2 regions of the Aeromonas dhakensis genome follow, and region 2 is predicted to be linked to the other one. Evidence: riboswitches for the same ligand, from Rfam matches in the RefSeq annotation. Region 2 holds a riboswitch; the other holds the start of a gene.

The links. Region 2 has a riboswitch for cyclic di-GMP ahead of gbpA (N-acetylglucosamine-binding protein GbpA). Riboswitches for the same ligand answer to the same signal wherever they lie in the genome.
Region 1: linked by a shared signal. The riboswitch ahead of CK627_RS08555 (glycosyl hydrolase family 18 protein) and the one ahead of gbpA (N-acetylglucosamine-binding protein GbpA) in region 2 are both predicted to bind cyclic di-GMP.

The regions. Positions count from the first base shown of each region.
Region 1 covers NZ_CP023141.1:1,733,570-1,736,719, reverse strand. The annotation lists gene CK627_RS08555 (glycosyl hydrolase family 18 protein) at 1-1,864, opposite strand, end outside; cyclic di-GMP riboswitch class I at 1,980-2,065, opposite strand; gene CK627_RS08550 (ExeM/NucH family extracellular endonuclease) at 2,362-3,150, shown strand, end outside.
Region 2 covers NZ_CP023141.1:1,384,770-1,392,790, reverse strand. The annotation lists gene CK627_RS06870 (substrate-binding periplasmic protein) at 1-171, opposite strand, end outside; gene CK627_RS06865 (M3 family metallopeptidase) at 249-2,096, opposite strand; gene CK627_RS06860 (methyl-accepting chemotaxis protein) at 2,389-4,080, shown strand; cyclic di-GMP riboswitch class I at 4,346-4,431, shown strand; gene gbpA (N-acetylglucosamine-binding protein GbpA) at 4,493-5,917, shown strand; gene cbl (HTH-type transcriptional regulator Cbl) at 6,000-6,947, opposite strand; gene CK627_RS06845 (sulfate/molybdate ABC transporter ATP-binding protein) at 7,124-8,021, opposite strand, start outside.

The DNA of each region.
Region 1 (3,150 bases), 350 kb from region 2:
GTAGGGCTGCCTTGCCACCCAGACCGTGGGTGCCACCGCTGACCCCTTGCCAGCCGCGGGTGTAGTAAGGCACGCCCACGTTGATCTTGCCGGCCGCCAGGGCGCCACGGAAGTAGTGGGCAGACCAGGCCGCGTTGAGGTAGCCGATGCCGCCAAACTGGCTCTGGGTATAGACGCCCCAGTGAGCGAGTTCGGCATCCGCCTTGTTGTCGAACAGGGCGGCGTTGTGACCGACGAAGTTGTTCCAGGCGCCATGGAAGTCGTAGGTCATCAGGTTGACGTAGTCGAGGTACTGGGTGACCTGGAAGTTCTCCATGCCGCGCAGCAGGTAGGCCGAGGCCGGCGAGGCGATGGTCAGCATGTACTTGCGACCATCCTCGCTGCCGGCGCTGTCGAGCTTGCTGCGCAGGGTCTGCATCAGCACCTTGTAGTTGGCAAACAGCTTGCCGCGGCACTGGTTGGAGAGCGGGAAGTCGTTGGGGTTGCCCGCATCCTTCATGGAGGTGGGATACTCGTAGTCCACGTCGACCCCGTCAAAGCCGTACTGGCGGATGAAGCTCACCGCCGAGTTGGCAAAGGCGTTGATGCCGTCGGTGTTGACCGAGCAGTCACCCTTGGTGGTGGCGGTATAGAAGCCGCGGGTATCGGCCCAGCCCCCCACCGAGATCAGGGTCTTCACGTCCGGATACTGCTTCTTGTACTTCGACAGCAGGTTGAAGTGGCCCTGGTAGGCGAACTCCGGATCCATCTCGGCACCCGGCACGCCGTCCCAAGTCATCTTGGTGGCCGAATCGTCCACCTTGATGGTGTGGCTCTGCTCGTCCACCGCCGCGAAGGCGTAGTTGATGTGGGTGATCTTGTCCCAGGGAATGTCGCTCACCAGATAGGAGGGCAAGCCGTTCTTGCCGGTACGCCAGGAGGTGAAGTAACCGATGACCCGGCGGGCGTGGTCATCCCCCATGCACTCGTAGCCATCCGGGCGGTAGATCTGACGAATATCGCAGGAGAGGTTGCCACCGGTGGGCGGCAGGGCTGCCTCTTCCACCTGCACGTTGACCTGGGCCGATTCGCCACTCAGGTTCTCCTTGTCGGTCGCCACCAGCTTGAGGCCGGCCAGCCCCTTGCTCTGGGGCGTCCAGTTCACCTGCCAGGGGGCGCTGGTGTCCTCCCCGACCTTCTTGCCATCGACGAACAACTCGACCTTGGCGACGTCGTCGTTGGCATCGGTGACGTTGCCGCTCACCGCCACGCTGCGACCCAGGGTCACCTTGGCGCCGGTGGCCGGGCTGCTGATGCTCACCTTGGGTGCCTCCGGCGCCACCACGGCGGCGACCTTGAAGCTGGAATCCGCTTCGCTCAGCACCTTGCCGTCTTTATCCAGCGCCCGCGCCTTGAGGGTGTGGGCGCCGACACCGGCGGCACGCCAGCTGCCGTTCCAGGGCGAGGCACTCGCCGTGGCGACCAGGGTGCCGTCGATGAGGTACTCGACCTTGACCAGCGCCGTCACCGGGCCGCTCAGGGTCACCGCCAGCGCCACACTGGCCCCTTCGTTGACACTGGCGCCGGCAGCCGGCGAGCTGACGGCCACGCCGAGCGCCGGGGGCGGCACCTCCCCGCCATAGAGTTTCCAGGCATCGGCCCAGACGACCCCGACACCGGGCTCATAGTGATAGGGCGAGGCCCCGCACCAGCCGGAGTAGGGAAATTCTTTGCACTCATAGAGATTGCCGACGTTGCTGACGATGTCGCCGGCCTTGTAGGCGGTACCGGCCTGATAGGCGGGATAAGCGGCCTGTGCCCAGGCGGGCATGGCAGCCAAAGCCACCAGCATGGCAAGCCTGCTGGGCCTTAGGGTCTGTTGCATATTGTTATCTTCCTTGTTTTGTCTTGGCATTGGTCTCCAAGGCAAAGCACAAGCGCAACCTGCGTGATGGGCGCAGACAACTGGCAATGGACCTGCCACAAACGTCACCCTCACCCTGGGAAGCCCCGCTATCTGGATCGCTCGATCTGAAGACCGGAGGCATTGCGTCCCGGCGTCTCGGCCGGTTTGCCCTTTACCTGGGTTCCGTGAGGAACAAGCCGAGTATAGGAATCAACCAGCCGAGTCTCAATCTTCATTCTCGAGGAAAAATATGTGGATGCCAGCGGGATCACATTTTCGCCAATCGGATGAAATAACAAAATTGTCATTAGTTTCATGCTGTTAGCCAAGTCAAAAAAACCGGTATTGCCCTCATTTGTATCCCCGTAATGTGCGTTGGCTCACTGGTACGACATGCCAGAAATGTGACAATGCGCGCCCTTGGCCGATGCGCCAAGGCTATGGAAACACTGGCAAAAAATAAAAAAGGAACAGATATGAAAGGAACACGTACCCTGCTGTCGCTGGCCGTGGGGATTGCGCTCGCCTCCCCGTCCGTCTATGCCGCCGGCTTCAGCTGCCCGGCCGACAGCGACCTCACCCCGATCCCGGTCATTCAGGGCAGCGGTGACAAGAGCCCGCTCATTCCCGCCGACAAGTTCGAAAGCCCCCAGAGCGTCATGGTCAAGGCGGTGGTCTCGGGTCTGGGCGAGAGCCTCAACAAGGGGTTCTACCTGCTGGATGTGCAGGGCGACGGCAACCCCCAGACCTCGGACGGCATCTTCGTCTATCTCAACGACAAAAACTTCGCCAGCAAGTACCCGGACATCAAGCCGGGCGCCGAAGTCTGCCTGGAGGCCAAGGTCGAGGAGTATTACGGCCATACCCAGCTCAAGCCACTGACTGACAGCGGCACCCCGCGCCTGCAGGTGATCGCCCAGGGCGCAGCCCCGGCCGCCATCCCGCTGCGGGTGCTGGAAAACGAGACCCTGGCCCGGGCGCTGGAGCGCCACGAAGGGATGCGGGTACGGCTCGATGCCGACAGCGCGCTCAAAATCAGCCGCAACTTCAGCTATGACTACGCCGCCCGACGCAACAACCTGGTGCTCTCCCACCAGGCGCCGCTGATGAAGCCGACCCAGCTGCACGACGCCGACAGCAAGGCCGCCAAGGCGCTGGCCAAGGCCAACGCCGGCAACCGGGTATTCCTCGAATCGGACTTCAAGGCCGCCGACGGCAAACTGCCCTGGCTGCCGGCCTGGGAGCCGGAACAGGGTTACCTGCGC
Region 2 (8,021 bases):
CAGGGCGTGCAGCAGATCCACCGAGAAACCGCTCACCGGCTGGCCGGCCAGCTGGTAGTTGTAAGGGGGCATCTGCTCGGTCAGCGCCTGCAGTGCCCGGGCCGGCTGCGCCAGCGACCCCGTCAGCAGCAGCGTGGCCAGCAGCCACCTCCACCGCGCTCTTGTTCCCACCCTCGACTCCTTCCCATGAAAAACAGACCCCTGCCGCGGCAGGGGTCTGACATAACGCATGTTCACCGGCTTGCGCCTCAGTGACAGGTGGCCACCTCCTGGTAGTGGTGGCGGATCCAGCGTTCGAAGCCGGCCAGCATGGCTTCCTCTGAGTCGCTATTGTCGGCGATAAGCTGGTCGCCGTGAACTACCCGAATGCGGGCATCGAGCGGTGCCCCCTCGCCGGCCGGCGGACGCTGACGGGCCGCCGCCATGCAGGCCTCGGCCTGTTGCCACGCCTCGGCCACGCTCTGGTTGCACACCGCGGCCAGCGGGCCGGCGCTGAAGCCCTTGCCGGTCAGGCTGCGCAGGGTCTCGTCATGGGTCATGCCGTTGCCCGGCCCCCAGTAGTGGGCGGCCAGATCCGGCCCGATGCGCGGGTTGTCGGTGAGGTAGCCGTCGCGCTTCAGGAAATAGGCGCGGGTCTGCTCCACCGCCATCAGCGCCAGCAGGTAGCCGTGATAGGCACAGGCCGACTCCTGGTTGAGCAGGTGCGGGATGGCCAGCAGCGGACGCGGGCTCTCCACCCCCAGGATCTGGCGCTCCCAGCGGCGGGCCAGCGCCAGCACGGCGGCCGGGGTGCGTTCGGCCTCGTCCATGGCGTAGAGATCACGCTCGAAGTAGGCCACCAGCGCGATCTGGCGCTCGTTGAAGGCGCGAAACGGCTGGCGTGCCTCGATCATCGCCTTGATCAGCGCATCCGGGATCGGCTCCCCCGCCGCATTTCTGGCGTAGCGCTTGAGCCAGTCCGCGTCATCCAGCAGGCTGTCGCAGAACATCGACTGGGTCTCGGCGTAGGCCATGGAGGTGGGCGGGAACTCCTGGGAGAAGCAGGGGGCGTTGCCGGTGACATTGGCAAAGTGCGCCGCATGGCCACCCTCGTGGAACAGGGTGTTGAGCCCGCTCCAGCCGCTGCCCACCTGGGCCGGGTCGGCCAGGCTGGTGAAGTTGACCACCGCCGGCACCCACTCCCCCTCCTGCCAGAAGCTCGGCACCGGGCCGTGGCAGAAGCCGTTCTCGTATTTCCCCTCCCGGGTCAGCAGATCCAGAGTGAGGCTGGCGCCGCGGTACTGGATGCCGAGCCGGCGGAAACTCTCGACCCAATCCTGCAAAGCGCGGGAGAAGGGTACGTACGGGTCGAGCTGGCGAGTCACGTCGCCGCTCACGCTGTAACGCAGGTTGTGGGGCAGCAGGGCCGCCTCCCCCTTGGCCGCTTTCAGCTCGGCCAGGCTCTGGTGCAGCCGCTGCTCGGTGCCGGCGATGAAGTCGTCGAGGATGGCGAACAGCTGCGCCGGGCTCATCTGCTCGTTCTTGTGCACCTTGTAGTCGAAGTAGTCGCGATAACCCATGGCCCGGGCGAAGCGGTTGCGCAGCGCGACTATGGCCAGATAGCCGTTGTCGACCACCCAGTTTTCCAGGGTGTGGAACATGGCGAGCGCGCTCTGGCGCACCGCCTCGTTGCTACTGGCAGCCAGTGCCGTGCTGGCGGCGGGCAGACTGCCTGCCACCTCGCGACCCTGCTCGTCCAGCAAGGTCAGCTTCAGCTCCCGACGGCGGGCGAACAGCGCCGCCTCGGCGGCCACCAGCTCGTCCATCAGGGCGGCGGCGGCCGGCGCCTCGATGACGTTGCATTCGAAGAAGGCGATCCAGCCTGCCAGACCGCGCTTGAGCTCGGTCTCCTCGGCCATGGCATGCATCTCCCGCAGCACCGGCAGGCGCGCCGGGTCGGCGCAGAAGGCCTTGTAAGCCTGCTCGGCGGCGGTGAAACCGGCCTGATCGTCGCTGGTGCCCATGTAGGTGGACCAGAACAGATCCTCCTTGCGCCTGTGCACCTGCAGGTAGTCGGCGTTGAGCTGGTTGAGATAATTCCTGGCAATGGAACTCATAAATTCCCTCTTGTTATGGGGCAGCACGGGGTGCCCACTCCTTTATTGGTGAAATGCCGACTCATTCACATTTTCTGCAAATAATCCGGCAAATGGTGCGCCGGGATGCGCGCGAACACGCTACCAAAAGCGAGGGTTTCTGTCTGCTGGCTATACTGGTGTCAAACTTCTCAATTGGCGTGCTGTCGCGCCAAGCCTTTGAAAGTTAATTAAATGTTAAATGAAAAATAATCAGGGCCAGCCGACAGACTGGTCACCACCAGACCCGCATGGGAAAGTTAAGGAAGAGACTATGTTCAAGCTCGGTGATATTGCCGTGAGCCGCAAATTGATGCTGTTGCTCTCACTGGCGCTGGTCGGCTTCATCGCACTGCTGCTCATCTCCGCCAGTGCCCTGCAGCGCAATCTGATGAGTGAACGGGAAGCCAGGCTGCAGGCTGTGCTGGATCTGGCCATGAGCCGGATCCAGGCGCTGGCAGCCACCCTGCCCGCACCGCAGGCGCAGGCCGAGGCCAGGGCCATGCTCAACAGCATGCGCTTTGACGGTGACAACTACCTGTTCGTGCTGGACGAGAACCGCCGGATGCTGGTGCACCCCGTCCGACCCGAGCTGGTCGGCCAGCAGATGGGCGAGAGCGGATCCGCCACCGCCGGCGCGCATTGGCAGCGGATGGTGGATCTCGGCAGAGGGGGTCAGCAGGGTCGGCTGGAGTACCAGTGGGTCTCCCCCTCCGGCGAATCGGCCCAGAAACTGTCGCTGGTGGCCGGCTATCAGCCCTGGGGCTGGATCCTCGGCTCCGGCGTGCTGCTGCAGGACATCCAGGCCACCATCTGGTCCCAGTATCAGCTGATGGGGGGCGCCACCCTGCTGGTGACCCTGCTGATGGGGCTGCTGGGCTTTGCCATCAGCCGCTCCATCGTCAACCCGCTGGCCGAGATCAACCGGGCCATGCAGCAGGTGGCCGCCGGCGATCTGGTGGTGAGCATCCCGGTGCACGGCAAGGATGAGCTGGGGGCCGTCGCCAGCTGCACCAACCAGGGGCTCAGCGCCATCCGGCACGCCCTGCTGGAGGCAAGCCAGGGGGCCGGCAACGTGGCGGATGCCGCCCTGCGCATCGCCGCCTCCGCCGAGCAGACCAACCAGGCGGTCAACAGCCAGCGGGATCAGCTGGCCCAGCTCGCCACCGCCATGAACGAGATGAGCGCCACCATCGCCGACGTGGCCGGCCACGCCGAGAACACCGCCCGCGACACCCAGGACGCCACCAGCGAGGCCGGCCTCGGCAACCGGGACGTGCACGCCAGCGTGCACGGCATCCAGGCGCTGGCCAGCGAGGTGGAGCAGGCCACCTTGCAGGTCAACCAGCTCAAGGAGGGGGTGATGCAGATAAGCGAGGTGACGGCGGTCATCAGCGCCATCTCGGAGCAGACCAACCTGCTGGCCCTCAACGCCGCCATCGAGGCGGCCCGCGCCGGCGAACAGGGCCGCGGCTTTGCCGTGGTGGCCGACGAGGTTCGCCAGCTGGCGAGCCGCACCCGCCAGTCCACCGAGGAGATCCAGAGCACCATAGCTCAGCTGCAGCAGCGGGCGGTGAGTGCGGCCGACGCCATGGACGCCAGCCGCAAGCTGGCGGAGAGCAGCGTCGGCCAGTCGGAGAAGGCGGGCCAGGATCTCTCCCTCATCGTCAACCACATCCAGCACGTCAGCGACATGGCGACCCAGATCGCCACCGCGGCGGAACAGCAGAGCATGGTGGCGGAGGACATGAACCGCAACGTCAGCGGCATCAACGACTCGGCGCTGGAGATGTCCCAGTCCGCCTCCCAGCTGGCTCAGGAGAGCGAGCTGCTGGCCGGACTCTCCCGCAGCCTGGACGAGCGGCTGGCCCTGTTCAAACTGGGCTCGGCCAGCCACCAGCCGGCAACCCAGCCACGGATGCCGCAACCGCCGCGGCAGGAGGATCGCCCGCGCATCCGCCACTGATCCGTCCTGGCTTGTCGCAGCGCACGCCCCCGCCAGATCGGCTGGCGGGGGCGTTTTTCATTGCGAAAAAATGCCAAATATTTGCATCTTGTCGACCTGTTCGACGAACTTGATGCCGTGGCGCCGAGTTAATAGCCATTTAAAAACAGAAAGTTAAGTGTTTGCTCTACTCCGATGAGGTCAAGCTGTAAAGATTTACACTTAATTATTTAATCAAAAATAGTCATGATGAGTTGTCGCCAAACGCGACACCATGACCCTTTATGTAGTCATTTGGCAAACTGGTTGAAAGGCCAGGACGCAAAGCCTCCGGTCTAAAGACATGTCGTCCAGGATAGCGGGGTTGCCACACAGTGTTTCGGGGAACGCCCCTGCCAACTTGACTGCCCACATCTGTCGAACAGAGGAATGTATGGCAGCAAAAATCCAACTCAATCACGTCGCTGCAACGCTGGCCCTGCTGGTCAGTGGCAGCGTGCTCGCCCACGGCTACATCAGCCAGCCGGAATCGCGCAACTACCTGTGCAAGACCGGCGGCAACAGCCAGTGCGGCGCGGTGCAATGGGAACCCCAGAGCGTGGAAGGCCCCTCCGGCTTCCCGAATGGTGGCCCTGCCGACGGCCAGATCGCCTCGGCCGGCAGCGCCAGCTGGGGCGAGCTGAACGCCCAGACCAGCGACCGCTGGACCCGCCGCGAGGTACAGGCCGGCCCCTTCGCCATCAGCTGGACCTTCACCGCCAACCACGTCACCCGCAACTGGCGCTACTACCTCACCAAGCAGGACTGGAACCCGAACCAGCCGCTGACCCGCGCCTCCTTCGAGCTCACCCCCTTCTGCGTGGTGGACGGCAACATGACCCAGCCGCCCAAGCAGGTCACCCACCAGTGCAACCTGCCCGAGCGCACCGGCTATCAGGTAATCCTGGGGGTGTGGGAAGTGGGTGACACCAGCAACAGCTTCTATAACGTGATCGACGCCAACTTCAAGGGCGGCACCCAGCCACCGCTGGAATGGAGCCAGGGCGGCACCATCTATCCTTCCACCGAGCTGGCGGTCGGCGACAAAGCCAGAACCCTGGTGTTCGACGCCAACGGCGTACGCCCCGATCTGCAGACCGAGCTGACCATCGCCAGCCCGGAGCAGGGCCAGAAGAACAACTGGACCCACGCCCTGGCGAGCAAGATCAATGCAGAGCAGAGCCAGATCCGCGCCGGCCAGCAGAGCGGTGAAGGCCAGTTCAACCCCGTCTACGGCCAGAACCCGGTCTACTTCAAGGCCGGCAGCGCGCTGGAGCGGGTCGAGATCCAGCTCGAACAGCAGCAGCCACCGGTGAGCAACGGCGTCAGCGTGAGCGGCCTGGAGAGCGAATACCTGCTCGACGAGGGCAAGCTGACCCTCAACTTTACCGTGGCCGCCGAGGGCGATCTGACCGTGACCAACACCCTGTATGATCACGGTGGGGCCGCCAAGGGACAGACCAGCGCCGACATCAAGGACAGCAGCCACAGCTTCACCATGCCGCTCACCGGGCTCAGCGCCGGTCACCACCAGCTGGTGATCGAGGGCAAACCCAAGGCCGGTGGCGATGCGGTGCAGCAGACCCTGGACCTGATGCTCAAGGATCCGGCCGCCGGCGGTGACTACCAGTTCACCTTCCCGGACGGGCTCAAGTCCTACACCGACGGCACCAGAGTGCTGCAGCCCAAGAACGGCAAGATCTACCAGTGCAAGCCCTTCCCCTATCGCGGCTGGTGCAGCCAGTGGTCGGCCAGCGCCACCCAGTATGAACCCGGGGTCGGTAGCAATTGGCAGGATGCCTGGATCCTGGTCAACTGACCCGCAGGCACAGCATGACGCCATCAACAAAACGGGGAGCCACTGGCTCCCCGTTTTCTCTGGTGTTCTCTGGTGTGACAGCTCAGATCTGGAAGTCGATGGCGGGCTCGCCGCCCATGGCGCGGGCCTGAATGTCCGCCAGCGCCAGCTCAGGGTTGCAGAGCTGGATGAACTGCCAGGCGAAGTTGTGCTGGAACTGCCCCTGCTTAAGGCCGATCCAGGCGGTGTGGGGCGCAAACAACCGGCTGCCGTCCAGCTGCACCAGCCCCTTGTCGCGCTGGGTGTCGAACGCCATGTCCGCCAGTATGCCCACCCCCATCTCCAGCTCGACATAGGTCTTGATAACGTCGGAGTCCTGCGCGGTCAGCAGGATCTGCGGGGCGATACCGGCCTCGGCAAACGCCTCGTCCACCCGCGCCCGCCCGGTCAGCCCGGCCTGATAGGTGATGATGGGCCACTGGGCCAGCGCCGCCAGGGTCAGCTCCTGCTCGGCACTGAGCGGATGCTGCTCCGGCACCACTATGTTGTGGTGCCAGCGGTAGTAGGGAAACGCCACCACCCCTTCGCTCTTGTCGAGCTGCTCGCTGCTGATGCCGATGTCCACCTCGCCGGTCTGCACCAGCCGCACTATCTCCTCCGGACCGCCCTGGCGCAGCTCCAGCTGCACCAGCGGGAACTGCTCGCGAAACGCCTTCACCACCCGCGGCAGGGCGTAGCGGGCCTGGGTGTGGGTGGTCGCCACCAACAGCCGGCCCGAGTCGCGGTTGGCGAAGGTGCTGGCCAGCTTGCGGATGTTCTCGGCATCCCCGAGGATGCGCTCGGCGATCACCAGCAGCTCCTTGCCCGGCTCTGTCATGCCGAGCAGCCGCTTGCCGTAGCGGATGAACAACTCGATCCCCAGCTCCTCTTCCAGCTCGCGGATATGGCGGCTGACCCCAGACTGGGAGGTAAACAGGGCATTGGCCACCTCGGTCAGGTTGTAATCCCGCCGTGCCGCCTCCCGAATGATTCGCAACTGCTGAAAATTCACGTCATCGCCTCCTGCGCTGACCGGCCGGTCGGGGCCCTCCCCGCCGCCTTGTTGTTATCTTGTCTGGCTGCCCGAGCCTGAACTCTGGCCGCCATACTGACCCTGTTGCATCCCAGGCGGGCAGACTCCGCCCTGGTCACGCTGCTTGCCTGCGCGGCCCCCCAGGGGCCTGCCACTTAAATCTGGTAATCCGGGTAGAGCTGAGCCTGTCTGGCCACCAGCCGCACCCCCTGGCCCGGGTGGAAGGCGCGGGCCGCCTCCTTGCTCAGCTCGGCCTCGAAGTGTGCACCGTTTGTATCCCCATTGCCACGCAGTTCCACCCGGATGCGCGGCCCCATGGGCAACAGGCGGGTGATGGTGGCGCTGATGCCGCCCGGCGCATCCGCCGGCACTATCTCCAGCTCGTGGGGACGCACATAGGCTACAGCCGCGCTGCCTTCCGCCAGCTGGGAGCTGATGGGTCCACCCAACAGCTGCTCGCCGATGCCGAGCCCCTGCCCGGCCACCCGCCCACGAAACAGATTCACGCTGCCGAGGAAGCTGTGCACGAAGGAGCTGGCGGGCTGGTCGTAGACCTCGGCCGGGGTGCCGATCTGCTCGACCTTGCCGGCATTCATCAGCACCACCCGGTCCGCCACCTCCAGCGCCTCCTCCTGATCGTGAGTGACGAACAGGCTGGTGACGTGCAGCTCGTCGTGCAGCTCGCGCAGCCAGCGGCGCAGCTCCTTGCGCACCTGGGCGTCGAGGGCGCCGAAGGGCTCGTCCAACAACAGCACCTTGGGCTGCACCGCCAGCGCGCGGGCCAGCGCGACCCGCTGGCGCTGACCGCCGGAGAGCTGGGTCGGGTAGCGCGCGGCCACATGGCTGAGCTGCACCAGATCCAGCAGCTCCTTGACCCGGGCGCGGATCGCCGCTTCGGCCGGTCGCTCGCGGCGCGGCTTGACCCTAAGGCCAAACGCCACGTTCTCGAACACCGTCATGTGGCGAAACAGGGCGTAGTGCTGGAACACGAAGCCGACGTTGCGCTCGCGCACGTGCAGATCCGAGGCATCCTCGCCGCGGATGATGACGTGA